2 regions of the Pararhizobium sp. P1_E7 genome follow, and region 2 is predicted to be linked to the other one. Evidence: riboswitches for the same ligand, from Rfam matches in the RefSeq annotation. Region 2 holds a riboswitch; the other holds the start of a gene.
The links. Region 2 has a riboswitch for thiamine pyrophosphate ahead of thiB (thiamine ABC transporter substrate binding subunit). Riboswitches for the same ligand answer to the same signal wherever they lie in the genome.
Positions count from the first base shown of each region.

Region 1: linked by a shared signal. The riboswitch ahead of thiC (phosphomethylpyrimidine synthase ThiC) and the one ahead of thiB (thiamine ABC transporter substrate binding subunit) in region 2 are both predicted to bind thiamine pyrophosphate.

Region 1 covers NZ_JBFUBH010000009.1:11,763-26,417, reverse strand. The annotation lists gene AC1D17_RS12340 (adenosylmethionine--8-amino-7-oxononanoate transaminase) at 1-702, opposite strand, end outside; gene bioD (dethiobiotin synthase) at 699-1,334, opposite strand; gene AC1D17_RS12330 (8-amino-7-oxononanoate synthase) at 1,331-2,476, opposite strand; gene bioB (biotin synthase BioB) at 2,476-3,507, opposite strand; gene AC1D17_RS12320 (GntR family transcriptional regulator) at 3,685-4,353, opposite strand; TPP riboswitch at 4,506-4,644, shown strand; gene thiC (phosphomethylpyrimidine synthase ThiC) at 4,733-6,568, shown strand; gene thiO (glycine oxidase ThiO) at 6,571-7,629, shown strand; gene thiS (sulfur carrier protein ThiS) at 7,626-7,823, shown strand; gene AC1D17_RS12300 (thiazole synthase) at 7,826-8,599, shown strand; gene AC1D17_RS12295 (thiamine phosphate synthase) at 8,596-9,201, shown strand; gene AC1D17_RS12290 (hydroxymethylpyrimidine/phosphomethylpyrimidine kinase) at 9,221-9,955, shown strand; gene AC1D17_RS12285 (ABC transporter ATP-binding protein/permease) at 10,087-11,916, shown strand; gene AC1D17_RS12280 (DUF992 domain-containing protein) at 11,995-12,528, opposite strand; gene AC1D17_RS12275 (ThuA domain-containing protein) at 13,031-13,699, shown strand; gene AC1D17_RS12270 (hypothetical protein) at 13,769-14,281, opposite strand.
Region 2 covers NZ_JBFUBH010000023.1:21,813-36,467, reverse strand. The annotation lists gene sdhD (succinate dehydrogenase, hydrophobic membrane anchor protein) at 1-83, opposite strand, end outside; gene sdhC (succinate dehydrogenase, cytochrome b556 subunit) at 99-491, opposite strand; gene AC1D17_RS19125 (hypothetical protein) at 775-1,059, opposite strand; gene AC1D17_RS19120 (hypothetical protein) at 1,084-1,437, shown strand; gene AC1D17_RS19115 (class I SAM-dependent methyltransferase) at 1,424-2,086, opposite strand; gene AC1D17_RS19110 (EVE domain-containing protein) at 2,282-2,713, opposite strand; gene AC1D17_RS19105 (YciI-like protein) at 2,716-3,009, opposite strand; gene AC1D17_RS19100 (NAD(P)H-dependent glycerol-3-phosphate dehydrogenase) at 3,028-4,026, opposite strand; gene tsaD (tRNA (adenosine(37)-N6)-threonylcarbamoyltransferase complex transferase subunit TsaD) at 4,026-5,123, opposite strand; gene hemC (hydroxymethylbilane synthase) at 5,199-6,128, shown strand; gene AC1D17_RS19085 (uroporphyrinogen-III synthase) at 6,132-6,854, shown strand; gene AC1D17_RS19080 (COG4223 family protein) at 7,028-8,326, shown strand; gene AC1D17_RS19075 (heme biosynthesis HemY N-terminal domain-containing protein) at 8,337-10,016, shown strand; gene AC1D17_RS19070 (tellurite resistance TerB family protein) at 10,048-10,533, shown strand; gene AC1D17_RS19065 (glutamine amidotransferase) at 10,535-11,278, shown strand; gene thiB (thiamine ABC transporter substrate binding subunit) at 11,478-12,488, opposite strand; TPP riboswitch at 12,529-12,645, opposite strand; gene AC1D17_RS19055 (MDR family MFS transporter) at 12,710-14,212, opposite strand; gene AC1D17_RS19050 (MarR family winged helix-turn-helix transcriptional regulator) at 14,333-14,655, shown strand, end outside.

The sequences.
Region 1 (14,655 bases), on a different contig from region 2:
GGTCATCACCTCGTCGGCGATCAGCAGGGTGCCATGCCGTTCGGCAATCCGCTTCAGTTCGGTCAGCACGGACGCAGGATAGGTGAGCATGCCGCCGGCCCCCAGGATGAGCGGCTCGACCAGCAAAGCCGCGACATCTCCCGCCGAACAGAAGCACTCGAAGGCATCCAGCGTATTCTGCTCATGGCCGAGTGCGGGAAACGGCAGGCGATCGACGCCGAACAGCATCGGCTCATAGGCCGCGTTGAAGACACCGCGTTCCCCCGCCGACATCGTGCCGATGGTATCGCCGTGATAGCCATGTTCCAGAACGCAGATGCGGCGGCGCGGTGCGCCGGAATTGTGGAAGAAACCGAGGGCCATTTTCAGCGCGACCTCGACACAGGTCGATCCGCTGTCGGAATAGAAAACATGCGCAAGCCCACGGGGGGCGATCCGAAGCAGGCCCCGCGCCAGCTCTTCCGCCGGTTCATGGGTATATTCGGCGAAAATGATCTGGTCGTAGTTTTCGCATGCCGCCTGGATGGCCGCCATGATCGCCGGATGGCGATGGCCATGCGTAATCACCCACCAGGAGGAGATGGCATCGAGAATGCGCGATCCGCTGCTGTCGATCAGACAGGCACCGTCCGTCTGGACGATGCGCTTCATGGCCGGTTCCAGCGCATGCTGGGTAAAGGGATGCCAGACAGGTGAGCTCATGCCGCCCTCTCGTGGAACGAGGATAAAGGAAAATTCTGGCGGAACACCTGCTGCAGGATATCCGGCGTCAACGGATCGAGCCTGGGCAAGCGCCCGAGGATGCGGACCTGCCCCATCGCGGCGATGATCCGCTGCGTTTCGGCCTGTTCGTCACCGATGAAGGCGACGCCTAAGACCGGAATGGAGCGGGAGCGCAAGGCTTCCAGCGATAGCAGCGTGTGATTGATCGTGCCGAGCCCGGTGCGGGCGCAGAGGATGACGGGGATTTGCCAGCGCGCAAAGACATCGGCGAACACCTCCGTTTCGGTGAGCGGCACCAGCAATCCTCCGGCACCCTCGATGACCAGTGGGGCGTCCGTCACCGGCGGCGTCAGTTGCCCGGGTTCGATCCCGACATGATCGAGCCGGGCCGCGAGATGCGGCGAGGCCGGCGTCCGCAACCTGTAGGCCTCCGGCAGGATGCGATTCTCAGGCAGGCGGCCGAGCCGGCTGACAACCTGGCTGTCGGTTTCCTCGTCCAGCCCCGATTGCACCGGTTTCCAGTAGTAGCCGCCAAGCGCTGTCGCCAGCCCTGCTGAAAACACCGTCTTGCCGATGCCGGTATCGGTGCCCGTCACCACCAAGCGCATCATGGTTTTTCCTCCGCCATAATGACTGCCAGCCGGGAAAACATGCGGGTTATCGTTGCGTGATCGACATTCAGCGTGATTGCGATCCGCAGTCTGGCGGTACCTTCCGGAACTGTCGGCGGGCGAATGGCGCGGATATCGTATCCTTCCGCCCGCATGCGCGCGGCAACCCGCACCGCCCGGCCATTGTCGCCGATCAGCACCGGCAGGATCTGCGATCCGCTGCTTGAGACGCCGAGTTTCGTGGTCAACTCGGCATTGGCGAAGCTGCGCAAGGCATCGAAATCGGCGCGGCGCTGCGGTTCGTCCACCAGCATGCGCAAGGCTTCGCGAACCGCCGCCGCCATCAATGGCGAGGGCGCGGTCGAATAGATGAACCCCCGCGCCCGGTTGACGAGATAATCGCAGAGCACCGCACTTGCGCCGAGCAGCGCACCGGACACGCCAAGCGCCTTGCCGCAGGTATGCAGCACGATGACGTTGGCACGGTTTTCCAGGCCGGCGGCAAAACCGCGGCCATCGGGACCGAAGACGCCGGTCGCATGGGCTTCGTCGATCACCAGGAAACCGCCATGCTTTTCGGCAAGGGCGGCAAGCTCCGTCAGCGGCGCGCGATCGCCATCCATCGAATAGAGGCTTTCAACGGCAATCCAGGGATGGCCGGTTCCGCCGGTGCCGCGCCAGCGTTCGATCGCCTGCGCAAAAGCTTCGACATCGTTGTGGGCGGCGGCCACGGCCTGCGCCCGGCTCGCCTGAATTCCCTCATGGACGCTGGCATGCACCAATGCGTCGTACACGATGAGGTCGCCACGCTGCGGCAGGGTCGAGAAGAGCGCGGTATTGGCAGCATAGCCGCTGCCGAAATAAAGGACGCGCCCGGTTCCGAAAAAGGTCGCCGCTTCTGCCTCCAGGGCCTCGTGCTCCGGGTGATTGCCGCGCAGCAGCCGAGAGCCGCCGGCACCGGCCGGTACGCCGCGCTTAAGCGCAGACGCAATCGCTGCCGCCAGCCGCGCTGAGCCGGCGAAGGCCAGATAGTCGTTCGAGCTGAAATCGGCACCGGTCTGCGCCACCAATGTGCGCCGCCTGCCCTTGCGCTCCAGCCCCGCCAGCGTGGTTTCGTAGCGGGCAAGACCTTGCGCGGACATCATTCGGCAGGCTCCAATTCCATCGGCTTCAGACCAAGGCGGCGGAACAAGGCCGTGTCGTGGTCCTCGCCCGGATTTTCAGCCGTCAGCAGCGTGTCGCCGGCAAAGATCGAATTGGCGCCGGCGAAGAAACAGAGCGCCTGCATCTCATCGCTCATCTGGGTGCGCCCGGCCGAGAGGCGGACATGCGAGCGCGGCATCAGAATGCGGGCGAGCGCGATGGTCCTGACGAATTCAACCGGATCGACCGGTTCGGCATTGGAAAGCCTTGAGCCGGGGATCGGGATCAGCATGTTGACCGGCACGCTTTCCGGCGGCTCCGGGAGGTTGGCGAGCGTCACCAGCATGGAAATGCGGTCGTCCGTCGTTTCGCCCATGCCCAGGATACCGCCAGCGCAAACCTTCATGCCGGCCTCGCGAACATTGGCGAGCGTTTCCAGCCGGTCGGCGAAGGTGCGCGTGGTAATGATCTGTGGATAGAACTCTTCGGACGTATCGATGTTGTGGTTGTAATAATCGAGGCCGGCATCCGCCAGCGTCCCCGCCTGCTCGGGCGACAGCATGCCGAGCGTCATGCAGGTCTCCAACCCAAGCGCCTTGACGCCTGCGACCATCGCCACCAGCGTTTCCATGTCGCGATCCTTGGGGCTGCGCCAGGCGGCCCCCATGCAATAACGGCTGGCGCCTTCATCCTTTGCCTTGCGCGCTTCGGCGAGAACCTTTTCGACCATCATCAGCCTGGAGGCCTTGAGGCCGGTCGGGGCATGTGCCGACTGGCTGCAGTAACCGCAGTCTTCGGCACAACCGCCTGTTTTGATCGATAAAAGCCGGCTGATCTGCACCGCGTTCGGATCGAAATGCGCTCTGTGGACGGTCTGCGCCTGGAAAAGCAAATCGTTGAAGGGAGAATTATAGATAATTCTTGCCTGATCGAGAGAAACCCCTGTGGGTTCGGTGCCATCCTGCCAGGATCTGCCGCCTATCCCGCCCTGTTCAACCGAGATGTCGGATCGGTTTTCTTCTCTCAGCATCAAAGCACCCCACATGATAGATTAAAGAATAATATTATCTATAATTTAGCGGAGGCCATAAAATCGCAACCAACTTTTTGGTGCGCAGCCATTAATTTCACGCAATACGGGCTTTCAAAACCTGCCGGATGCGCCGGGAGCGGCAAAAATCATGGGAAAAGAAAATGGAAAATGGCTTCAGCCGACGATGGCGAAGGCGTCGCGCGTGGTGCCGGAGGCATTGCGGACCGGCTTTTGCCCGATCCATTGCACGTGCCGCTCGAGAACGGGAGCGGCGTTTTCGATATTGCCCTGACGCAGAAACGCCAGGATGGCGCGGTGGTCGTGGTCGGTGCGGACTTCCCATTCCGACCGCCAGCTGGCGAACAGGAAACGGGCGCTGGCGGCATGCAGATCGCTGATGGCAGCCAAAAGGCGCGGCATGCCGCACGGCGTCAGAATCAGCGTGTGAAAGCGGCGGTTGGCCTCCTCCCACGAGCGGACATCACGGGAATTGTCGCCTGCGACCGTCGCCTCCTCGGCCTGATCCAGAATGGCGGGCGTCAGATGCGGCGCCGCATGGCGAAGCGCCAGCACTTCAAGTGCTGCCCGCATTTGCGCGACCTCGCGAACCTCCTTCAAATCGAAGGACGCGACCCGCACGCCGCGGCGCGGTTCGCTGACGGCAAGACCCTGCGCTTCAAGCCGGCGGAAGGCCTCGCGCACGGGCACGTGGCTGGTTCCGAATTCCTCGGCGATATGGTCCTGCCGCAGCTTCGTGCCCGGATCCAGTTGTCCAGTCACGATCCTATCGGCAAGGATGCGGCTGATGCGGCTGGCAATCGTGTCTTCGCTCGCTGAGGTCATTTTTTATAGATAATTTGCCGTGACGGCGCTGTCGAGACCGCGATTGAAATCATTGGACATCTTCACAGTCTTCGAGCTGGAACCGGAAGAAGAGTGGAGATCGACGCGCCGGACGGCCCTTGACGCTCTGTCCAAAACTATGCCTAACTTGGCGCATTCACCAGGGGGGTCCCGACAAGGGGCTGAGATTCTGCTGGCGTGACAGGTGGCTTTGCCACCTTCAAGCAGCGCAGTGACCCGTTGAACCTGATCCAGTTCATACTGGCGTAGGGACGGTGCAAGCGCTGTAGCGACTGGGACTCTGCGTGCGGATTCCTGTCAGCGTCTTTTCATCATTCCGGCTCTGATGACTGGGTCTCCAACCTTTGGAGCCTCAACCATGACTATTGCCGCAAAGAACATTACCCCGACCGTCACGACCGGCCCTCTGCCGGCCTCGCGCAAGGTGCATATCCCGGGTGAACTGTACCCGGACATTCGTGTCCCGATGCGCGAAATTTCCGTGCATCCGACATCGGGCGAACCGCCCGTCACCGTCTATGATCCCTCCGGCCCCTACACGGACCCGGCGCATATCGTCTCGATCGACGCGGGCCTGCCCCGGCAGCGTCAGGCCTGGGTTGTCGCACGCGGCGATGTCGAGGCCTATGACGGCCGGCACGTCAAGCCAGAAGACAACGGCTTTGCCACCGGCGAACGGCTGACGCCGGAATTTCCAATCCGCAACCATCCATTGAAAGCCAAGGACGGCAAGGCCGTCACCCAGATCGCCTATGCCCGCGCCGGCATCATCACGCCGGAAATGGAATATATCGCCATTCGCGAAAACCTCGGCCGCAAGGCAGCGAAGGAAGCGCTCATCCGCGACGGCGAGAGTTTCGGCGCGCGCATTCCGGATCACGTTACGGCCGAGTTCGTTCGCCAGGAGATTGCCCGCGGACGGGCCGTCATTCCGGCCAACATCAACCATCCGGAATCCGAACCGATGATCATCGGCCGGAACTTTCTGGTGAAGATCAATGCCAATATCGGCAACTCCGCTGTCACCTCGTCGATGGCGGAAGAGGTCGAGAAAATGGTCTGGGCGACACGCTGGGGCGCCGATACCGTCATGGATCTGTCGACGGGCCGCAACATTCACAATATCCGCGAGTGGATCATCCGCAACGCGCCGGTTCCAATCGGCACTGTGCCGCTCTACCAGGCCTTGGAAAAGGTGGGCGGCATCGCCGAAGACCTCAACTGGGAGGTCTATCGCGACACCCTGATCGAGCAGGCCGAGCAGGGCGTCGATTATTTCACCATCCATGCCGGCGTGCGGCTCTCCTACATCCCGCTCACCGTCAACCGCGTTACCGGCATCGTCTCGCGCGGCGGCTCGATCATGGCCAAGTGGTGTCTTCATCACCACAAGGAAAGCTTTCTCTACGAGCATTTCGACGAGATCTGCGACATTGCCCGCGCCTATGACGTGACGTTCTCGCTCGGTGACGGCCTGCGTCCCGGCTCGATCGCCGATGCCAACGACGCCGCGCAGTTTGCCGAACTCGAAACGCTCGGCGAACTCACCCAGATCGCCTGGGCGAAGGACTGCCAGGTGATGATCGAAGGTCCCGGCCATGTGCCGATGCACAAGATCAAGGAAAACATGGACAAGCAGCTGGAAGTCTGCGGCGAGGCACCCTTCTACACGCTGGGGCCGCTGACGACCGATATCGCTCCCGGCTACGATCACATCACGTCGGGTATCGGCGCTGCGATGATCGGCTGGTTCGGTACGGCGATGCTCTGCTATGTCACGCCGAAGGAGCATCTGGGCCTGCCCGACCGCAACGACGTCAAGGTCGGCGTCATCACCTACAAGATCGCCGCCCACGCCGCCGATCTCGCCAAGGGGCATCCGGCAGCCCAGTTGCGCGACGATGCGCTGTCACGTGCCCGCTTCGAGTTCCGCTGGGAGGACCAGTTCAACCTGTCTCTCGATCCGGAGACAGCCCGCTCCTTCCACGACGAGACCTTGCCGAAGGAAGCGCACAAGGTGGCGCACTTCTGCTCGATGTGCGGACCGAAATTCTGCTCCATGCGGATATCCCACGACATCCGTGCCGAGGCACAGAAGGAAGGGCTGGAGGCGATGGCGGCGAAATTCCAGGCGGGTGGCGCGCTCTATATGCCGCTTGGGCCCGATGGAACGGTTGCGCCGGCCGGAGAGTGACCATGCGCGTCCTGATCAGGGGGGCCGGCGTTGCCGGCCTCACGGTTGCCCATGAACTTGCCATCAAAGGCATCGAGGTCGCGGTTGCCGAGATTGCGGCCCGGCCCGGCGGCGGCGCCTCCTGGTTTGCCGGCGGCATGCTGGCGCCCTGGTGCGAGCGGGAAAGCGCGCCTGAAGCGGTGGTAACGCTCGGCTGCCGTGCTGCAGACTGGTGGGACGGCGCCCTGCCCGGCCATGTCGTCCGCAACGGCACGCTGGTGGTCGCGCCACCACGCGATGCGGCCGAACTATCCCGTTTCGCCACCCGCACGTCCACCTTCGACTGGCTGGGCAATGATAACATCTCCGCCCTGGAACCGGACCTTGCCGGCAGGTTCCGCAAGGCGCTTTTCTTCCGCGAAGAAGCGCATCTCGATCCCAGGCGCGCGATAACCGGCCTTTTCGGCAAGCTGGCGGCGATGGGCGTGCGGTTTCATTTCAATGTGGCTCCGGATTTTTCAGGCGCGGGGTTCGACCATATCGTCGATTGCACCGGAGCCCATTGCATAGGTCAAACGGCAGATTTGCGGGGCGTTCGGGGGGAAATGCTGATGCTGGAGACGCCGGATGTGACGTTGTCCCGCCCCCTCCGCCTCTTGCATCCGCGCATTCCGCTCTACATCGTGCCACGCGGCAATGGTGTCTTCATGGTCGGCGCAACAATGATTGAAAGCGAGGATCGCGGCCCGGTCAGCGCGCGTTCGCTGATGGAACTTCTGAACGCAGCCTATGCGCTGCACCCCGCATTCGGTGAGGCGCGCGTGATCGAAACCGGCGCCGGTGTACGGCCCGCGTTCCCCGATAACCTGCCGCGCCTCGAAAGCAATGGCGAGACCATCCGGGTCAACGGATTCTATCGGCACGGTTTTCTGCTGGCGCCGTCGATTGCCATGGAGGTCGCCGCCCATATCGCCGCCTCGCACGATTCGCAAACTTGGCAACGAGCCCCCCGTTCTTCCCAAGGTATCCCGCTTGCCAATCCACCCCACATCAATCCCCTTCAGATCGGAGCAGGCAGATGAAACTGACGATCAACGGCGAAGACCATCAAACCGATATTTCCGTCCTTTCCGACCTTCTGGTCTCTCTGGATTTCGAGGGCGACTGGCTGGCGACCGCCGTCAATGGCGAACTGGTGCACCGCGAGGACAGACCAAATTTCGCACTGTCTGACCGTGACCGTGTCGAAATCCTTTCGCCGATGCAGGGAGGATGACGATGCTGACGCTCTACGGAACCTCCGTTTCTTCGCGCTTGCTGCTCGGCACCGCGCGCTACCCCTCGCCCGCCATCCTTGCCGATGCGGTCCGCGCCTCGAAAACCGGTATCGTCACCGTATCGCTGCGCCGGGAAACCGCTGGCAGCCGCGCCGGCGGCGCCTTCTTCGAGCTCATCCGCACGCTCGGTGTCAGGGTTTTGCCCAACACTGCGGGCTGCCACACGGTTTCGGAAGCCGTGCTGACGGCGAAGATGGCCCGCGAGGTCTTTGCCACCGATTGGATCAAGCTCGAAGTGATCGGCAACCACGACACCTTGCAGCCCGACGTCTTCGCGCTGGTCGAGGCGGCGCGTATTCTCAGCGATGAAGGTTTCAAGGTCTTCCCCTACACCACCGACGATCTTGTCGTGGCGGAACGGCTGCTGGAAGCGGGCTGCCAGGTGCTGATGCCCTGGTGTGCGCCGATCGGCTCGGCCATGGGGCCGGTTAACCTGCCGGGGCTGCGCAGCATGCGGGCAAGCTTCCCCGATGTGCCGCTGATCGTCGATGCCGGTATCGGCCGGCCGTCGCATGCGGCGACGGTCATGGAACTGGGCTTCGATGCCGTGCTGCTCAATACCGCCGTTGCGGGTGCCGGGGATCCCGCCGCCATGGCCGCGGCCTTCGCCGGCGCCATCGAGGCGGGACGAACGGCATTTCACGCCGGCATGCTGGAGCCGCGCGACATGGCGGTGCCCTCAACCCCGGTTATAGGCAAGGCGGTGTTTTCATGAAGCTCGATCCGTTTTATCTGATCGTCGATAGCGCCGAATGGATCGACCGCCTCGTGCCGCTCGGTGTGAAACTGGTGCAACTGCGCATGAAGGATTGCAGCGAGGTTCAGCTGCGCGAGACGATTCGCCATGCGAAGACCATTTGCGCGGCACATGGCTGTCAGCTGATTGTCAACGACTATTGGCAGCTGGCGATCGAGGAAGGCTGCGATTTCGTCCATCTCGGCCAGGAAGATCTCGTGGAGGCCGATATCGCCGCGATTCGCGCTGCCGGACTCAAACTCGGGGTCTCGACCCATGACGAGACCGAGCTGGAGACGGCGCTTGCGGCAGCACCAGACTATGTGGCGCTTGGGCCGGTCTGGCCGACAATCCTAAAGAAGATGAAATGGGCGCCACAGGGGGTGGAGAAATTGCGCGGCTGGAAGAACCGCATCGGCTCCCTGCCGCTGGTGGCAATCGGCGGCATCAAAATCGGTCGTATCGACAGCGTTTTTGCCCAAGGCGCCGACAGCGCCGCCGTCGTCACCGACATCACCCTCAATGCCGATCCTGAAGCACGCGTGCGGGAGTGGATCGCGCGCACGGCCCGCTTTCGATGAGGTGGCTCGCTTGAAGCGCATGCCGCATGTGCTTGCGGTCGCGGGCTCGGATTCCTCCGGCGGCGCCGGTATCGTTCGCGATATCGAGACGCTGGCGGCCCTTGGTGTGAAGGCGTCGGTGGCGATAACAGCCGTGACCGTCCAGACGCATGATCATGTCCAGCATGTCGATGCCGTGGCGCCAGAGCGTGTCGCGCAGCAGATGCGCGCCGCGTTGTCAGCCAATCCTGTCGCAGCCATCAAGATCGGCATGCTGGCGACCGCAGCAACGATTGCCGCCGTTACGGCGGTGCTTGTGGACTATCCCGGCATTCCAGTGGTTCTCGATCCGGTTCTGGTGTCGACATCCGGCCGCGCCCTGTTGACCCCGGACGCAACGGACAGCCTGCGTCGGCTTTTCCGGTCGTGCACCCTCATCACGCCCAATCTGCCGGAGCTTTCGGTGCTGGCAGCATCGGCAGGAACCCCATCTTCGGCCAGCGTGGACGATCAGGCCAGAAGCCTTTTGGCGGCGGGGGCAAAGGCAATTCTGGTGAAGGGCGGGCATGGCGATGGGGCGGAATCCATCGATATCCTCTTCCGGGCGGACCATGCCGGTCAATCCTTCGCCTCGCCGCGCCTTGCCGCGACAATGCGCGGCACCGGCTGCATGCTGGCCAGCGCAATCGCCGCCCGTCTGGCCCTCGGCGACACGCTTTGCGTCGCAGTCGCGGAAGGCAAAGCCTTTGTGCACCGCATGCTCCGCGAAATGTGAACAGCAATCTCCCCGTCAATTTGCGATGATAGCCGGCAATCGAGTCCTTTGGACTGCTTCGCACCATGCTCCCCTGCTATTCTTTCTTAGGGGTAGCGCTTCAGACGCGCTATATTTCGGAGGTGAAGACCGTGGTGGAGAGATTCGCGCCGATGCCGCATGACATGAACGGTAAGAGTAACCAGCGTGTAGAGACAGACGACGAGCAGCCATTTTTCGAGCAGCTCCGCATGATGCAGCGAGCTTTCATCGCCTCGCCTGTCCGCAAGACCATCATATGGCTCGCCATCGGGATCGTCACCGTCATCCTGGCGACCGCATTCGGGCAGATCCTGCTGAACCGATGGTATAAGCCCTTCTACGATACGCTGGAGCGGCGCGATCTGTCGGCGTTCCTGTTGCAATTCGTCACCTTTGGCCAGATTGCCGGGACGCTGTTGATCCTCAATGTGCTGCAGACCTGGCTCAACCAGTGGGTCCGCATCAAGCTGAGAGAAGGCCTGACGCTCGATCTCATCGGCGAGTGGATGAAGCCCGCGCGCGCCTTTCGTCTTGCCAATGCCGGCTCCATCGGCATCAACCCCGACCAGCGTGTGCATGAGGACGCCCGCCATCTCGCCGACCTGACGGCTGGCCTGACCGTCGGGCTGTTCCAGTCAGGCATTCTGCTTGCCAGCTTCGTCGGCGTCCTGTGGTCGCTCTCGGCCGGATTTATCTTTCATATCGGCAGCTACGATCTCAACATCCCCGGCTACATGGTCTGGGCGGCCTTTCTTTACGCCGGAACAGCGGCGGCGCTCAGCTGGTTCGTCGGACGTCCTCTGGTGAAGATCAACGGCGAACACTACGCGCGGGAAGCTGCCCTGCGCTTCTCGCTGATGCGCGTCAATGAGCATATAGAGGCGGTTTCGCTGTCCTCCGGCGAAGGCAACGAAAAGCGCCGTCTGCAGCGCGATCTCGCCTCGGTTCTGGAAATCAGCAACAAGCTGATGATGGCGCTGACACGGCTGACGTGGGTCACGTCCGGCTATGGCTGGGTGACTGTCGTCGCGCCGATCGTCATCGCAGCCCCGGTCTATTTCAACGGCGGTCTCAGTTTCGGTGGCCTGATGATGGCTGTCGGCGCGTTCAACCAGGTGAACGCGTCGTTGCGCTGGTTTGTCGATAATATCGACAGCATCGCCGACTGGCGGGCGACACTGCTTCGCGTCGCCGCCTTCCGGTCTGCCATCCTGATGACCGACGAACGGCACGAAAACGACAAGCGCATCGAATTTGCCAAGGCTGACGGCGACCGCCTGACCATCGACCGCCTGGAAATTGCGCTGCCCTCGGGCTGCATCAAGCTCGCCGATCAGCATGTCGAAATCCGGCCCGGCGACCGCGTTCTCGTGACCAGTGACTCAGATGTTGAAAAAGCGCCGTTCTTCCGGTCTCTGGCCGGTCTTTGGCCCTGGGGACACGGGCGCATTGCCCTACCCCGCGGCGAAGACATCGCCTTTGTGCCGCGAACGCCCTATTTCCCGCCCGGCACGCTGGAAGACGTCCTCAGTTATCCGGAAAATCCAGGCCGTTTCAAAAAAGCCGATTTGGTATCGGTCTTGTCCAGGGTTGGTCTCAGCAAGTTACAAAACAGCTTCGATCAGGACATGCGGACGAGGCTGAAGCTCAACGAAGTCGAAATCAGGCTTCTGGCCATTGCGCGGCTCGGACTGCACAAACCAAACTGGATCATCATTGACGAGGCACTCGACACCCTGGATCGCGATGCCTACCAGCAAGTCCTGACCTTTATGGAGCAGGAACTGGGTCATGCGGCAATCGTGAATATCGGCAGGGTGGCTTCCGGCAATCGTTTCTTTACGCGCACACTGCAGCTCCAGAGCAGCCCGGCGGGCAAAGCCATCCGCTTGCTCAGGCCCAAAAGCTTGCGCACGGACAATCCCGAACTGGCAGACTGAATTGAGGCGGCATGTTTACGCACAGCCAGCTTTTGAGCTTTCCCCCTCCGAAGTGACGGAGGGGGAAAGCGAGACGTTTTAGTTGACGGCTGTGAGCGTCACCGATGTGCCGCCGGCAGCAAGATTGAGGCCAAGCTGCCCCGTCACGCTGATCGTCTGGAGGTGAATGGAGCCCGAGGTGCCGCCGACCAGGATGTTGGCGCCGATGCCGGCTCCAACGGTCGCTTCCGCACTCGCGCCCTGATAGAGACCGCTGAGCGAACCCTGATGGTACCCGGCCGTCGGCGCCAGCACCGCCCAGACGAGCTTGCTGCGCGTCGTAAAGCCCAGATCGACACCCATCTTCCTGACAGCACCGGTGTAATGATCCGTGCGCTCCCCGCCGATGGACGAATGGAACGTGCAATCGATGTCCTTGGCCGAGCCAAGAACGTAACCAGCGCCGCCGCCGACATCGCATTCAAGGTAACCGATCTTGACGCCGCCGCGCGTATCGCTCTCTTCATAGCTCGGAGCAGGCGCGCCGGCTGCCAGATCGGCGGCCTTAGCGGCAAACCCGCCCGCCACAGCCAGGGTCGCGGTGGTCAACGCCAAAGCGAGAGTTCTCTTCATCATTTTTCCTTCTCAAACCGTGACCGCCAATGCGGCCGTTCAGTCGATAGATTCGTTAAAAGTCATCGCATGTTTCGCAACCCAGCCCAGCTGAGGGAATGAACGCAGGTCAAGCCCAAGGCGCGGACCGGTTGCGGATGACGGACGTTCAACTGTTTACCTGTTATTAGGACATTTCAAAGGCAGCCCGGCAGCCCGGATCATGCGCCCACAACATCTCGGCCACCAGTCACCAAAATCACACAGAATCGCATCCTCTCTTTTGAAAGGAGGATGGCCAAGCGAACGCACCCGCGGAACGTTCCGTCTCCAGCCTCCGGCGGGATGATGCTTCCTGGCTGGAAGGGGGTGACAAACGCGTTGCGGCACGTCAACAATGGCGCCGCATCGTGGCAGGAGACCATGCGGACGAATCGGAACGGGCATGATCGGCGCCGTCGATCTCAGCCGGCACCGATGCGCAGCGATCTGCCTTTCGGCACAGCGAAATAGGACCGGCATCATGAGCAAGACGGCATTGATCTTCTGGGGTGGCTGGGAAGGCCATACGCCCGCCCGCAGCGCTGATATCGTCAAGGAGATCCTGACCGGCCATGGATTTGACGTGCGGCTGGAACAGGGAACAGCAGCCCTTGCCGATCCGCAGATTGCCCGGCTCGACCTGATCGTTCCCGTCATCACCATGTCGGCGATCGAAAAGCCGGAACTGGAAAACCTCGTCGCTGCGGTCCGTGGCGGCACGGGCCTTGCCGGTTTTCACGGTACGATGGGCGACAGCTTCCGCAACGAGCCGGAATACCAGTTCATGACCGGTGGCCAATGGGTTTCCCATCCGGGCGGCATCATCGACTACCGGATCGACATCGCCAAGCCGGATGATCCGATCGTCGCCGGCATCGGCAGTTTTGCCTACCGTTCCGAGCAATATTACCTGCATGTCGATCCGAGCAACGAGGTGCTGGCAACAACCACGTTTGACGGTGCGCATTTCGATGGGATCAAGGGCGTCGTCATGCCGGTCGTCTGGAAGCGGCACTACGGCAAGGGCCGCGTCTTCTACAGCGCACTCGGCCATACGGCTGACGAATTCGACGTGCCGCAGATGAAGACGATGTTTGAACGCGGCGCACTGTGGGCAGGAAGAGACGAAAGGCCATCGGGGAAGGCATAGACCGGTATTTTCCGCAGGATACCCGCGGCGGCACATTGCCGGCAGCGATGGCACGGTCTAGACGCTGGCCTACAATTTCCCGAACGCCACGCTTCTCCAACTCCAGCCGGCCCGATGAGCGGCGTCAATCAGGGGCGTCTTTATTTCGGCGGTATCGAAGCGATATTCGTAAACCTTGCCGTAGGACAAATCTTCCTTGAAGGCGAAGACCATGTCGAAGCTTTTTTCCCACTTTCGGCCGCGAAACGCATTAGCACTCAATGCAAGCGCGGGCACGCCGGCGCGCCATTCGACGGACCATTCCTGATCGACCGCGCGGATTTCGCAAGCGGCAGCATCGAATTTCATCAACACCTTGAACACCCGTTGCAGCCCGGCTTTGGCAAATAGTTCATACCAGCGGGCATCAACGATCTTCCATTCCGCGACGAGATCGACGCCTTCCGGCTTGCCGTCACGAATGATGAACGGCGCAGTCTTTCTATTGATGGCGAGAAGATTCTTGCGAAGCGCTGCCGTCGATTGGCGGTCCACGCCCTTCGGCGCCGGTTTATATCCCATCAGCCAGTCGAACAATTTCACGGCAGGTTTCCTCAATCAGGGCACTGTGGGCAATCTCTACAGTAAGACACATTAAAAAATCGCGCTCGTGTCCCATCAGGTTCCTGCTGGCCAGGTTTGCTACGCGAGCAGACGAGAACAAAGTGCACGGCTTTTGCACGGTTCAGCCGTGCAATTCACGGAAGTTGCCCTTGCAACCGATAGAACGGACCGCCGCAAGAAGAGAGAAACTCGCCGATGTTCCGCGAGGGGGCCTGCCGGGCGGAAGCCCCGGCCTCCTGAGAAATCGTCTCTGTCATGGTATCCACCACGTCTTGCTCAACGCTACCCGGCTGGCGGGATCAGTTTCGGGTCGATGCGGGGCAAAGCTTGTCCTCATCTTGAATGGCATCTTG
Region 2 (14,655 bases):
AGCCGCTGGCGCCAGAAATGATCGGTGCCTTCCTTGGCCGAACCGAGACCGCGAACCTTGCCGAGGGGAGTGCGCATATCCATGGAATTCTTGTCCTCTCAGCGAACCGCGTAGCCGATGATCCAGATCAATACGGTCACGGCGACCGAACCGATCAGATTGGCGATGGCAAGCTTGGTGGCGAAATGCTTTTCGTAGCCATAGCCCAGATCCCAGATGAAGTGCCTGAGACCGCCGAACAGATGGTGCACCAGCGCCCAGGTATAACCAAACAGGATGAGTTGGCCGACGATCGTGCCGAAGGCCCACATGACCCAGTCATAGTAGTCCGGACCGGTCGCAGCGGCGATCAGCCACCAGGCGACAAGAATGGTGCCGAAATAAAGCGCGCCGCCGGTGATGCGGTGCACAATGGACATGACCATCGTCGGAATGGGCTTGTAGATTTGTAGATGCGGCGACAGCGGCCGGCTTTTGGTGACATTCGTCATCTGAACCTCACGGAAGACCCGGAAAGACGCCCAAAAACTGGACTATTTTCATCCGGTATTGCACCTGATTGTGCGCAATTCAGTCAGCCGACGTTTAATCACCATATTGATTAACGACAAGTGTGTTTGCACTGCAAAATCAATTTAATCGATTAGACGAAAATGTGGCGCCATGACGACTCGATTTCGCCGTGGCGTTAACGATAAGCCATGAAAAATTCAGCGTAATCCGTGACTTTTACCGCCATCTGGCCCACATTGTCCATTAAGGATTTGTTAAGATTCATCCGGAGGGCTGCACGAAATGCGTCCAATCAGCATGCGGAATGCGACGAAAGTCTTGATCGCGGCGCTCGCCGTGATCCTCTCGTTTGCTAGTTTCGCCGAAGCACGCGACCGCACCAGCGAAAGAAACCATGTCCGCCGTCCGCATTTCGAACGGTCGCACGGCGAGCATCATCACCGCGGACGGCAGGAAGTCATTTCCGGCGTGACCGCCGACCACCACTTTTACCGACATGACCGGCGCTCGCATGGCGGCCGCGGATATCACAACGATCGCCGCCATGACAGGTTCCAGTCCGATTGGCGAATGGCCGATCGCGGGCATTTCGAACCGAGATACCGGCGTGACGACCGCCGCTATGACCGCACCATCGCCGTGCGGGAGTATCGTGGTCGCGGCAGAAATGGCTGGGGGCAATCCTATGGCGATGACGGGTTCCCATCCGAGGCCTATGGCGGCACGTATTTCGGTGGCCTGTCCGCCTGGACCGACCCCGGCAACGGCACCTATTTCAGCTCGGAGCGCAATGGCTACGGCTACTATTCCGACGATACGGGAATGAACTATCCCGCAGCACGTCCCAAGATCATCCACGTGACCCCATCGACCGCCGGGCGCGCCTGCTCCTGGGAATCCGGCGTCTGCGTCATCCGCCGCTGACGGACGGGGCAAACCGCCAGACCGTGGTCTTCTTGACCTCGCTGTCCTCCAGCGCCCGGGTGACCGGCACCTGATAGGTCGACAGCATTTCCATCCGGTCGCGCGGGCAATAGGCGCGGCCGGGATCGCCGACGAGGACATCGGCACCGTCCTCGGCAAGGGCGGTCAACCAGGGAACGATCCTGTCGGCAAATGCCTTGTCATAAAAGACGTCGCCGGCAAGATAGACGTCCGCGTCCCGCCCGGCGCCGATGATATCGACCGCCGCCGATGAGACGTCGACGCCGTTGAGCGCAGCGTTCAGCCGGATGGCGGTTTCGGTCCAGGGGTCGATATCGACGGCCAGCACCGAGGCAGCCCCCGCCTTCATCGCCGCGATCGCCACCAGGCCTGAGCCGGAAGCGAAATCGATCACCCGCTTGCCGGAAACCAGCCCGGGATGATCGAGAATGTAGCGCGCCAGCCCCTGTCCGCCTGCCCAGGCAAAAGCCCAGAACGGCGGCGGCAAGCCGATTTCCTCCAACTCTTCCTCCGTCTTCAGCCACAGATCATGGGCTTCGCTGGCCAGATGCAGCCGGATTTCCGGCACATGCGGCGGCGTCATGATATCGGTATTGGCACGGATGAAGGTTTCGGGATCGGTTTTCATCGGGTGGTCTGGATTCCGGTTGGTTGCGCCGGGTACTATCCGGCGGCGTCCGCTAAGTGAGAGCCCCTCACCCTAACCCTCTCCCCGCAAGCAGGGAGAGGGGACGACGGAGGTCGCCGCTAGTCCCTTCTCCCCGTCAAACGGGGAGAAGGTGCCCGAAGGGCGGATGAGGGGCATTATTAAAGGTGAAACACATCACCGCGGCGGATTATCCAGTCCGCCAAGCCGGCAGATTTCCAGGTATTCTTCTTCGGTAACCGGCTGCACCGACAGCCGCATCGACGTGACCAGGGCCATCGTCTCGAATTTCGGATTGGCCTTGATGTCCTTTAGCGACACCGGGTTGGGCAGGTCGCAGACCGCGCGGATATCGACGCAGTCCCAGCGGGCATCACCATCAGCAGTCGAATCCGGATGCGACAGTGCGCAGACTTCGGTGATCCCGACGATCTCCAGCCCCTCGTTCGAGTGGTAGAAGAAGCCCTTGTCGCCGATCTGCATGGCCCGCATGTTGTTGCGCGCCAGATAATTGCGCACGCCGGTCCATTCGGTTCCCTTGGCGCCCGCATCCTTCTGCATCGCCCAGGACCATTTGAACGGCTCGGACTTGTAAAGCCAGTAACCCACGCTCAAGCCTCCGGCTTGTTGAAGACCCAGTTCCAGGGCTTGATATCGACATTGGCGAACAGGCCGGCCTTGGCATAGGGATCGGCGCTGGCGATGGTCCGCGCGTCCTCGATCGTTTCCGCCTTGATCACCACCAGGCTGCCGTTCGGCTTGCCTGCATCGTCAAGGAACGGACCGGCAAAGGCCAATGTGCCCTTGGCATTGAGATCGTTCAGAAACTCTACATGCGCAGGACGGGCGTCCATCCGCACCTGCAGGGCATTCGGCTTGTCGGTGCACAGAACGGCAAACAGCATCGTATTCTCCTTGAGTGATTATTCCTGCGTGATCGGGCGCGACATCAGCTGTTCCAGCGCCGTTTTCACATCCATCTTTCCATCGATGATCGCAGCCACCGCCTCGGTCACCGGCATATCGACGCTGAGCTTTCTGGCAACATCGGCAGCGACCGAGGCTGCAAACGCGCCTTCGACCAGTTCGCCCGAATGCCCCTTGGCGCTGCCGCTCTGGCCAAGCGCAATGCCGTAACGCAAATTGCGAGACTGGTGGCTGGTCGCCGTCAGCACCAGATCGCCAAGACCCGACAGGCCGCGCACCGTATCGGCCTCGCCGCCGCGCGCCGCGACGAAGCGCGACATTTCGGCCAGTCCGCGCGAAATCAGCGCCGCCCGGGCCGAATCGCCAAGGCCGGCACCCTCGACGATGCCGCACGCGATCGCCAGCACATTCTTCAATGCGCCGCCCAGCTGGACGCCGATACGGTCGGCGGAGGGATAGAGACGGAACGTCGCGCCCGACAGCGCCTCGGCAAGATCCGCCGCGCGCTCGATGCTTCCGGCCGCAATGACCATGGCCGTCGGCAGGCCCTTGGCGATATCGGCGGCGAAACCCGGCCCGGACAGCACCGCGACATTCTGCAGATGCAATTCTTCCTCAACGACATCGGTGAGCAGACGCCCGCTGGCGCGCTCCATGCCCTTGGCGCAGATCACCACGTCCGCACCCTTGCCGATAAACCCGTTAAGGGATCGAGCCGCTTCGCGCTGCGCCTGCGACGGCATGGCGAACAGAACGATGCCGGCCCCTTCAAGCACTGCCGGATCGTCGGAAACATCAAGCGTTTCCGGCAGGTCGATGCCCGGCAGGGCGCTGTCGTTGCGGCCGGTTTCCTTGAAATCCTCGACGATGCTTTCGCGGCGGGTCAGCAGCGTCACCGGCACCTTGCCGGATGCGGCTGCAACAGCAGCCAGCGCCGTTCCGAACGCGCCGGAACCAACGACGACAATACGATCCGTCCACACCGCGTCTGCCATCACGCCTTCGCTCCCCGTTTGCCGAACCCGATCAGGGCCTTCGCATCTTGATCCAGCGGCCAGCGCGAACGCGGCGCTACATCCAGATCATCCGCAGGCAATCCCGCCGCCATCCGTTCGGCACCTGCCCAGGCAATCATCGCCGCATTGTCTGTGCACAGTTGCAAGGGCGGCGCGATGAAACGGAAGCCGTTCTTGTCGCAGAGTTCCTGCAGCGTTGCCCGCAGCACCTGATTGGCTGCAACACCGCCGGCAACCACCAGCGCCGGATGCTCGACAGTGCCGGAAAATTGCGCCTTGAACCGGGCAAGCCCCCGGCCGATGCGATCCTTCAGCGTGCGCGAAATCGCCTTCTGGAAGGAGGCGCAGATATCGGCAATATCCTGCTCGCTCACCGGTGCTATCGACTGGGCTGCCTGGCGAACGGCCGTCTTCAGACCGGAAAATGAAAAATCGAGGCGGGCTTCGCCGACCAGCGGACGCGGAAAGGAAAACCGGTCCGGGTTGCCGCTTTTTGCCGCATACTCGACGGCCGGACCGCCCGGATAGGGAAGGCCCAACAGCTTCGCCGTCTTGTCGAAGGCTTCGCCCAGTGCATCGTCGATGGTGGTGCCCCAGCGCTCGTAGACGCCGACATCCTTCACAAGGATGAGCTGCGTGTGGCCGCCGGAAACGAGCAGCATCAGGTAGGGAAAGGCGAGCCCGTCAGTCAGCCGCGCCGTCAGCGCGTGGCCTTCCAGATGATTGACGGCATAGAGCGGTTTTCCAGAGGCGCGCGCCAATGCCTTGCCGGTCATCAGCCCGACAAGCAGGCCGCCGATCAGACCCGGGCCGCTGGTGGCGGCGATCGCATCGATATCCGACAGTGTCACGCCGGCGCGCAAAAGCGCCTCCTCGATCAGCGTATCGAGCGCCTCGACATGGGCACGCGCGGCGATCTCGGGCACCACGCCGCCATAGGCGCTGTGCTCTTCCAATTGGCTCAAAACCACATCGCCAAGGATCTCGCCATGACCGTTTTCATCGCGCACGACGACCGAAGCGGCGGTCTCGTCGCAGCTTGTTTCGATACCAAGGATACGCAGGCGGGCGGACATGGGCAGTTTACTCGAATATTGCGGTCGCGGGGAAAGGCGGATACACGGAACTCCGGTAACAACGGATCGCAGTGGATGCAAACAAAACCTTTCCGGATCGGCACGCGGGGCAGTCCCCTGGCGCTGGCGCAGGCCCATGAAACGCGGGACCGGCTGATGGCCGTGCATGGCCTGCCGTCCGAAATGTTCGAGATCGTCGTGCTGTCGACCATGGGCGACCGGATCACCGACCGCTCGCTGGCGGCGATCGGCGGCAAGGGTCTTTTTACCCAGGAACTGGAGGATATGCTTATCTCCGGCGGGTTGGATTTTGCCGTGCATTCCTCCAAGGACATGCCGACCAAGCTGCCGGCCGGCCTGTTCCTTTCCGCCTATCTGCCGCGCGAGGACGCCCGCGACGCGTTTGTCGGCCGTACCGCCGCGAAACTCCTGGACCTGCCGCCAGGCGCCACCATCGGCTCTTCGTCGCTGCGCCGCCAGGCGCTGATCAAGCGTCTGCGCCCGGATATCAACGTCATCACCTATCGCGGCCTGGTCGATACAAGGCTGAGAAAACTGGCGGAAGGGCAGGTTGATGCGACGCTTCTGGCATTCGCCGGCCTGAAGCGTTTGGGCAAGGACAATGTGCCGACCGAACTGCTTGATCCGGAGATATTTCCACCGGCGCCGGCGCAGGGCGCGATCTGTATCGAAAGCCGCATCGGCGACGGCAAGGTCAATGCGCTGCTCGAAGCGGTCAATGATCGCAGAACCCATGAAGCCGTGACCTGCGAACGGGCGTTTCTCGCAACGCTCGACGGCTCCTGCCGCACGCCGATCGCCGGCTACGCCGTCTCCGATGGCAACACGATCCGCTTTTCCGGCATGGTCCTGACCCCGGACGGCAGCGAGTCTTTTCGCGTGAGCACCGAAGGCAAGGCATCCGATGCCGAACAGCTCGGCGCAAAAGCCGGTGACGATATCCGCATCGATGCGGGACCGGATTTCTTTTCGAGCTGGACCTGAGCCATGCCTGTCCCCTTGCGCGTTCTTGTCACCCGGCCGCAACCTTCGGCGGCGGCAACGGCGGCAAGGCTCGAAGCGATGGGGCACGTGGCCGTGCTTCTGCCGGTCATGGAAGCCGTCCATCAGCCGCAGGCCGCGTTGGAGGCGCTTGCCCATCCCCACAGCGCCATTGCGGTGACCAGCGCCGAGGCCTTTCGCGCCCTTGCGTCCGAAAAGGCCGAGCTTGCGCCGTATCTGCAAACACCCGTCTACTGCGTCGGGCCGGCAACCGCGCAGGCGGCGCGGCAAATGGGCTTCCGAACGGTTATCTCCGGCAGCGGCACCGGGGTGTCCCTGGCCAGGATCGTCACAGCCGCATCGGCAAACCTCGCCGGCGGCCTTGTTTATCTTGCCGGCTCGCCGCGCTCGCCTGCTTTCGAGGCCGGTTTGCGGGCAGCGGGCATCGCTTGCCGCACGGCCGAAACCTACCGGATGTCCGCCATCGCCTATGCGCCCGAAACCGTCGAACGGCTGCTTCGCCCGCCCATCCCGGACGTGGCCCTGTTCTATTCGCACGAAACAGCACGGCATTTCTTCGCCCTGCTTTCCCCTAAGGCAGCAGGCGCGCTTTCCGGTATCCGGCTGATCTGCCTGAGCGAGCATGTCGCAAACGCCATACCCTCGGGCTTCGGTCCGGTCGCCATTGCCACGGAGCCCTCCGAAGAGGCGCTTCTCGCCCTGCTCTGACAGTTTCGGCAAGGAGCAACGGCGCCTGCTCACTGCAACGGGCAGGCAAGGAATTGTCGCTTGGGGGCTTTCCCTATCCCTGCCGCATGTCTAGGTTTAATACCAAGTCTCGATGATAGAGACTTGGTATAAGACAGTACGTCACGTTCATGCGATAACGGAAAGAGATCATCATGGGACCGGAAAAACCTCCGCGCCGCTCGAAATCCGATCAGGAGCCGTTGACGATCGACCTGGAAGCCAACACGGCGGCAGCCGAAGGCGCGGACAGAACCGATGCCGCCGCTGAACGCGAAGCGGTTGTCAACGAGGCGGCTGAAATCCGCGCCGGCGAAGCCGATGAAACCGTGCGCGCCGACATTCCCGAGCCGGCCGACATTCCGGAACAAGACAATGATGCGCCCGAGGCCGATGAAGAGGACGCGCGCGCCGAGGCTGCAGCGGCAGCCTTTGCCGAAGAGCCGACCTCGGCCGCAACAGCGGCGGAACACCCGGCCCGGCCGTTCCATGCCGAACCGCGCCGCGTGTCCAATTCAGGCGCCCTTGCCGCCGGCATCCTCGGTGGGTTGATCACGCTTGTCGGCGCCGGCGGCCTGCAATATGCTGGCGTCATGCCCTCGCTTGGTCCGGGCGGTGGCAACACGGCCATCGAGCAGAGCCTTGCCAGCGATATCGAAGCCCTCAAGGCCCAGCTTGCCGCAGCACCCGTTCCGCAGGCGGCCGCCGATCTCGGCACGCTTGAGGCCCGTATCGCCGCGCTTGAAAAGACGGCCGCTGAAGCCGGAAACGGCGCGGCCGCCGATGTTTCGGGACTCGATGCCCGGATTGCCAACCTGACCGGCGAGATCGCCACGCTGAAATCGGCGCTGGCCGATGCGCAGCAATCCACCGAGACGGCGAAATCCGAGCTTTCGACCCGGCTTGATGCCGCAGAAAAGAAAATCGACGAACCGGCGAGCGACGTTCAGCTGGCCCGCGCCGTGGCCGTCACCGCGCTGAAGACGGCGATTGACCGCGGCGGACCGTTCCTTGCCGAACTGGACGCGCTGAAGAGCATCGCCGCGAGCGACCCGGCCGTTACCGGTCTCGCCGAAGATGCCAAGACCGGCATCGCGCCCCGCGCCGATCTGGTGCGCGATTTCCCGGCGGTTGCCGATGCGATGCTGGAGGCAACGCAGCACAGCGATCCCAATCAGGGAATTTTCTCTCGTCTCATGGACAGCGCCTCCTTAGCTATCCGCATCCGCCCCGTCGGCAGCGTCGAGGGCGAAGGCCCTGAAGCCGTCGTCGCCCGCATCGAGGACAAGCTGACCAATGGCGACTTGAAGGGCGCGAGCCTCGAATGGGCCGCCTTGCCGGAGCCCGCAAAGGCAGCCGGTACCGATTTCAAGACGAAGCTCGACCAACGTATCCGCGTCGAGGGTCTGATCGGCGCCACCGTTGCCGGTGCCATGACGGCCAACCAGGGCTAAGGAGGAGTTCATGATCCGTATTCTGTTCTATGTCCTCATCGTTCTGGCGCTTGGTGCCGGCTTTGCTTGGCTGGCCGACCGTCCCGGCGAACTGTCGCTGATCTGGCAGGGCCAACGCATCGAGATGAGCCTGATGGTGGCGGCAACCCTGCTTGCCTCGCTGATCGCGGCCGTTCTGATTGTCGTGTGGTTCCTCCGTGTCGTCTGGCTTTCCCCCCATTCGATCTCGCGTTATTTCCGCGCCCGCAAGCGCGACCGGGGCTATCAGGCGCTCTCCACCGGTCTGATTGCCGCCGGGGCCGGCGACAGTGCGCTTGCCCGCAAGATGACCGCCCGCACCCATGGGTTCCTGAGTTCCGACCAGGAGCCGCTGATCCACCTGCTTGAAGCGCAGACGGCGCTGATCGAGGGCAAATACGACGACGCCCGCAAGAAATTCGAGCTGATGGCCGACGATCCGGAAACCCGAGAACTCGGCCTGCGCGGCCTTTATCTCGAAGCCAAGCGGCTGGGCGCCAACGAAGCGGCCCGCCAATATGCCGAGCGCGCCGCCGACAAGGCGCCGCACCTGCCCTGGGCAACGCTGGCGGCATTGGACTATCGCAGCCAGACCGGCCAGTGGGATGAAGCGATCCGCCTCCTCGACCAGAGCCGCACGGCACATGTCATCGAGCGTAAGGAAGCCGACCGCAAGAAGGCCGTGCTTTTGACCGCCCGCGCCGCCGAAAAGCTGGAAGCCGATCCGAAGGGCGCCCGTGACGATGCGTCGGCGGCGCTGAAGCTTGCCGAAGGCCTGATACCCGCCGGACTGGTCGCCGCGAAGGCGCTGTTTCGCGAGGACAATCTGCGCAAGGCGGCCGCCATCCTGGAAAAGCTCTGGAAACAGGACCCGCATCCGGAAGTCGCCAGGCTCTATGTCCGCGCTCGCAGCGGCGATTCGGCCGCCGACCGGTTGAAGCGCGCCAATAAGCTGGAGGCGTTGAGACCCAACAACCCCGTGGCGCTCGCCGCCGTTGCCGAAAGTGCGCTCGAAGCGCGCCAACTGCCGCTTGCCCGCTCCAAGGCGGAGGCCGCCGCCCGCATCCAGCCGAATGAGGGCGTCTTTCTGCTGCTCGCCGATATCGAGGAAGCCGATACCGGCGATGACGGCCGTATCCGCCACTGGATGAACCAGGCGCTGAAAAGCCCGCGCGATCCGGCCTGGACCGCCGACGGTGTGACAGCGCCGGAATGGCTGCCGGTCTCGCCGGTCAGCGGCCGCCTCGACGCCTTTGAATGGAAGCAGCCGATCGCCCAGATTGCCGGGCCGGTCGAGGAAGGCACGCCCGACGCCGCAGACGCTGCGATTCGCAGCCTGCCGCCGGTTGCGGTGGTCCATCCGCGTCAAGAGCCGCAGCCTGAACGAGCCGCAACACCGTTCAAGACCAGTCCTGTGATCGAAGCCGGAGACACAGCGCCGGAAACGGTCAGGACCATCGCCGTGCCGGCGCCGAGCGAATCGGTGATCGTGCCGCAGACGGTGAAAGTCGAGCGCCAGCCGCCGACAACAAGGACGGCCCCAGCCAAACCTGCTGAAGGCAAAAAAGAGGACAATGTCGTCGAACCCTTCTTCGGCCGTCCGCCTGATGATCCCGGTGTTCGCGATGACAACAACAAGTCATTGGAAAAGACGACATTTCGCCTTTTTTGAAAAGAAACCCAAATTTTTTTGACGGAAAAGCATGTTTGAACGTTTTCGAACTTTCCTCGATAATCTGACCGGCAGCGGGCCGTCGGCGATAGAGCCGGGCGACCGCCGGATCGCCATCATGGCGCTCTGCATCCAGGTGATGGAGGCCGACGGCGAAATCCACGAGAAGGAGCGTAAAAAGGTGCGCTCGATGATCAAGGATCACTACAAGCTGGACGATGCGGCACTCGACGCGCTGATCGCCGCGGGCGAAACCGCCGAAAGCCAGGCCATCGACTTCTTCCGCTTCACCTCCGACATCAAACGGCATTTTTCCGAGGAGCAGCGGATAGACCTCGTCGGCATGCTGTGGGAGATTGTCTATGCCGATGGCAAGCGCAGCGAGATGGAAGACCACGTGATCTGGCGGATCGCCGATCTGCTCGGCGTTTCCGGCAGGGACAGGATCATCAAGCGGCAGGAGGTGGCCGCCAAGCTGGACATCGTGGAGGAGACCACCGCGCAACAGGAAAAGTGAAATGCTTTTCGACGACCGCACGTTCTATGGGCGCAACACCGGCAAGCCGGTCCTGATCATCCTGCATCAGGAACACTCCAGCCCCGGCCGTGTCGGACACCTGCTGCTGGAAAAGGGGTTCAGCCTCGATATCCGCCGCCCGGTGCTCGGCGACCCCCTGCCCGCCACGCTGGATGGGCATGCCGGCGCCGTCGTTTTCGGCGGGCCGATGAGCGCCAATGACGAAGAGGACTATGTCCGCCGCGAAATCGACTGGCTCTCCGTCCCTTTGACCGAAAACAAGCCTTTCCTCGGCATCTGCCTCGGTGCCCAGATGCTGGTCCGCCATCTCGGCGGCGTGGTCGCTCCGCACCATGAAGGGCAGGCGGAAATCGGCTGGTATCCGTTGCACGCCACCGAAAAAGGCCGCGCCCTGATGGAATGGCCGTCGATGGTCTACCAGTTTCACCGCGAAGGTTTTGACCTGCCTGCGGGCGCCGAACTGCTCGCCTCCGGCAGTATCTATCCCAACCAGGCCTTCCGCTATGGCGACAATGCCTGGGGCATCCAGTTTCATGGCGAACTGACGCGGGTAATGATGCATCGCTGGGTCGTGCATGGCGCGCACCGGTTCGAACTGCCCGGTGCGCAACTCGGCCGCGCCCATCTGGAAGGCCGCATGGACCACGACGCGCCGCTGCGCGCCTGGATGGACCGGTTTCTCACCCATGTCTTCCAGCGGCAGGCAGAGAAGATCAGCGCTTGAGCAACTGAATGCTCCCTGTTTCCCTCTCAAGGGGACCGTTGCAAATCGCTGAGATGTGATCCCCTGCCTGTGTTGGCACCGCAGTCCAAATGGGCTGGCGGCGCAGAGGCAGGTTCACCGGCGACCAACACAAGGATGCGCCAGGGTTATGCAACGATCCCCTCTGGGAAGAAGAGGAAACCGTCGCTCCCCGACCGTATCAGTTCTTGCTCATGGCGGCGAGCCACTCGTCGATCCAGGCCTTGCGGTTGGCGGCAACTTCGTCGGACGACATCAAAAATGTCTTTTCCGGCGTCACCAGCTTGCTAAACGCCTCCGGCAGCGGCTCCTTGACGGCGGCGACCGGCATCATCCAGTTGGTTGTCGGGATGATCGATTGGAACTCAGGCCCCGTGACGAAGGCAAGAAATTCCTTGGCCAGCGCCGGGTCCTTGGCAGCCTTCGTCATGCCGGCCACTTCGATCTGGATGTAATGACCTTCCGAGAAGGCTGCCGCCTGATAGCGGTCGGTCCCTTCGGCGACCATGTGATAGGCCGGTGAGGTCGTGTAGGACAGCACCATCGGCGCCTCGCCCTTGGTGAACAGGCCGTAGGCTTCCGACCAGCCGGGGGTGACGGTCAGCACACGATCCTTGAGCTTTGCCCAGGCGGCGGCGGCCTCGTCGCCATAAACCGACTTCACCCACAAAAGCAGGCCGAGCCCCGGCGTCGAGGTGCGCGGATCCTCGATGACGATCTTCTGGTTCGCATCGCCCTCGACCAGTTCCTTCAGGCTCTTCGGCGGCTCCTTCATCACCTGCGTGTCGTAGATCACGGCAAAATGGCCGTAGTCATAGGGAACGAACGTATCGTCGCTGAAACCACCGGGAACCTTGACGGCCGAGGTATCGATACCGTGCGGCGCAAAGAAGCCGGTCGCCTTGGCTTCGGAAACGAGATTGGTATCGAGGCCAAGCACGATATCGGCCTTGGAGGACGCGCCTTCAAGCTTCAGCCGGGTCAGGAGCTCGACGCCATCGGCGACGCTGACATAGGAAACCTTGCAGCCGCAGGTTTTCTCGAACGCTTCCGCGACCTTGGCGCCGGGCCCCCATTCGCTGGTGAAGCTTTCATAGGTGTAGACCGTCAGCACCTTGTCTTCGGCAGAAGTGGAAAACGGCGTGGCGAGGGCAGCGAATACCGCGATGAATGGAATGATTGCCTTGCGCATCCGCGCCTCCTTTATAAATCCAAAATTGGGAAGAGGGCGCTCAATTGTGCCGTCTAATCCCTCCGCCGGTACAAGCCGGATCAGGTTCTTCGGGTTGGCTTGACAAAGCCTCTCAGCCGAACGTCCCAAGGAACGAACGGCACCCCGTTAGAGCAGGAGGAGGTTTAGACCCGGGCGAAATGCTTGGCAAGTGGTCGGTGGCAAGGGGTGGGTTAATCCCCTCACGCCGCCGGCTTTTGCGGCAGCCGCACGGCCTTCAGGCTGATGGCCGAGATCAGCGCGATCAGCGAAATGCCGCCGGCCGTCAGAAACAGCGGCATGAAGGCGGCGGTATAGCTTTGCGCGACCAGCTGGCGCGTCGCTTCCGGCAGCATCGACAGCACCAGCGGCGTCAGTTTCTCGACATCGGCGACACCCGGGATCGCTGTCGTCCCGCGGGCGAGGCCTGCCGCGATGATGGCGCCGTAGATCGAGATGGCGATCGAGGCGCCGCCCATGCGCGACAGGGTGACGGCACCGGTGGCGGCACCGACATCGCCGCGCGACGCAATGTTCTGGACGGCGATGATCGGTACCTGCTGGCCAAAGCCGATGCCGATGCCATGCAGCGCCATGACGGCGCAGATGACAAGAAGCGGCGTGCCGGGCTGGATCTGCGAGAAGATCGTCAGTGCCAGCACCGTCAGGCTGGCGCTGACGATCGCAAACGGCTTGTAGCGGCCCGAGTGCGAAATCAGCCGCCCCGCCGTCAGCGAGCCACAGACGATGCCGCCGGTCAGCATGATGAACAGCAGCCCGGCGAGCGACGGCGTCAGCCCGGTCGTCGTTTGCAGGAACAGCGCGAAATAATTGACCATGCCGATGCCGACGGCGCCGCTCGCCAGCGAAATCACCAGCATCAGGCTGAAAGTCGGATTGGCAAACAGTGTCAAGGGCACGATCGGTTCGGGCGCCCGCCGCTCGACAAAGACCCAGGCTGCCGCGCAAACCACGCCGAGCGTAACGATCGCCAGGCTGCCGAGCGAAAACAACGAGCCGAACAGTTCGGCGCCATCGCCCAGGAGCACGGCGCAGGTGACCGTACCGGCCAGAAGCATCGCTCCGGCATAATCGATCGCCGGACGGCGCGTCGGACGGCGATAGGGCAGGAAGATGAACAGGCCGGCAAGCACCGCGATGCCGATCGGAATGTTGATGAGAAAGATCGAACGCCAGCCGAACAGGTCGCTCATCGTGCCGCCGAGCACCGGACCAACGGCGCCGGACGCCATCAGCACGAGGCTGGAATAGCTTTGGTACTTCGCCCGCTCGCGTGGCTCGAACAGATCGGCATTGATGGAGAAGATCGACACCATGATGCCTCCGCCACCCAGCCCCTGCAGCACGCGGGCGGCAATCAGCGTGTTCATCGAGACGGCGAGCCCACAGGCGATCGACCCCAGCGTGAAGATCGTTACCGCCGCGATCATCACATATTTGCGACCGAACAGGTCGCCGAGCTTGCCGTAGAGCGGCATGACGGCGCAGGTGGCAAGCAGATAGGCCGAGCCGATCCAGCCGAAGCGTTCCATCTGGCCGAACTCGCCGACGATGGTCGGCAGCGCGGTCGCAACGATCTGGTTGTCGAGCGTCGCCATGAACAGCGCCGTCATCAGGAAGAAGAAAAGGGTCAGGCGAAGCGCGGGGCTCGATACGAGCGGCGCCGGTGTGACATGCATGTCCATCAGAGATATCCGGTTGCTTTCGGCAATTTATGTGCTCTTAGCATATAATTGTCAACAGCACATTTATGCGCAACGCATATTCATGCTTTATGAAACCGGCTCGTTTTGCTAGGATGAGGCATGGATCACGCATCTTCCACATTGGACAACACCACAGAAACCGGGGAACCGGAGGCCAGCCGCGCCTTGATCGCTCAATCGATGGGCCGCTGGCGGACGATGGTCGGCAGACGGGTGCTCGCCCGCCTGGTCATCAGCAATGTCGCGCCGAGCCTTGAAATCACCCATCTCGACGTCCTCGAGGCCGTCCGGCGGGCTAGGCCGGAGGGCGAGGTAACGGTCGGCACCATTGCCGAAATGATGCGGATCGACCCCTCGCGCGCCAGCCGCATCGTCGGCGAAATGGTGACGCGCGGCGCACTCAGGCGCGAAGCCTCGCAGGC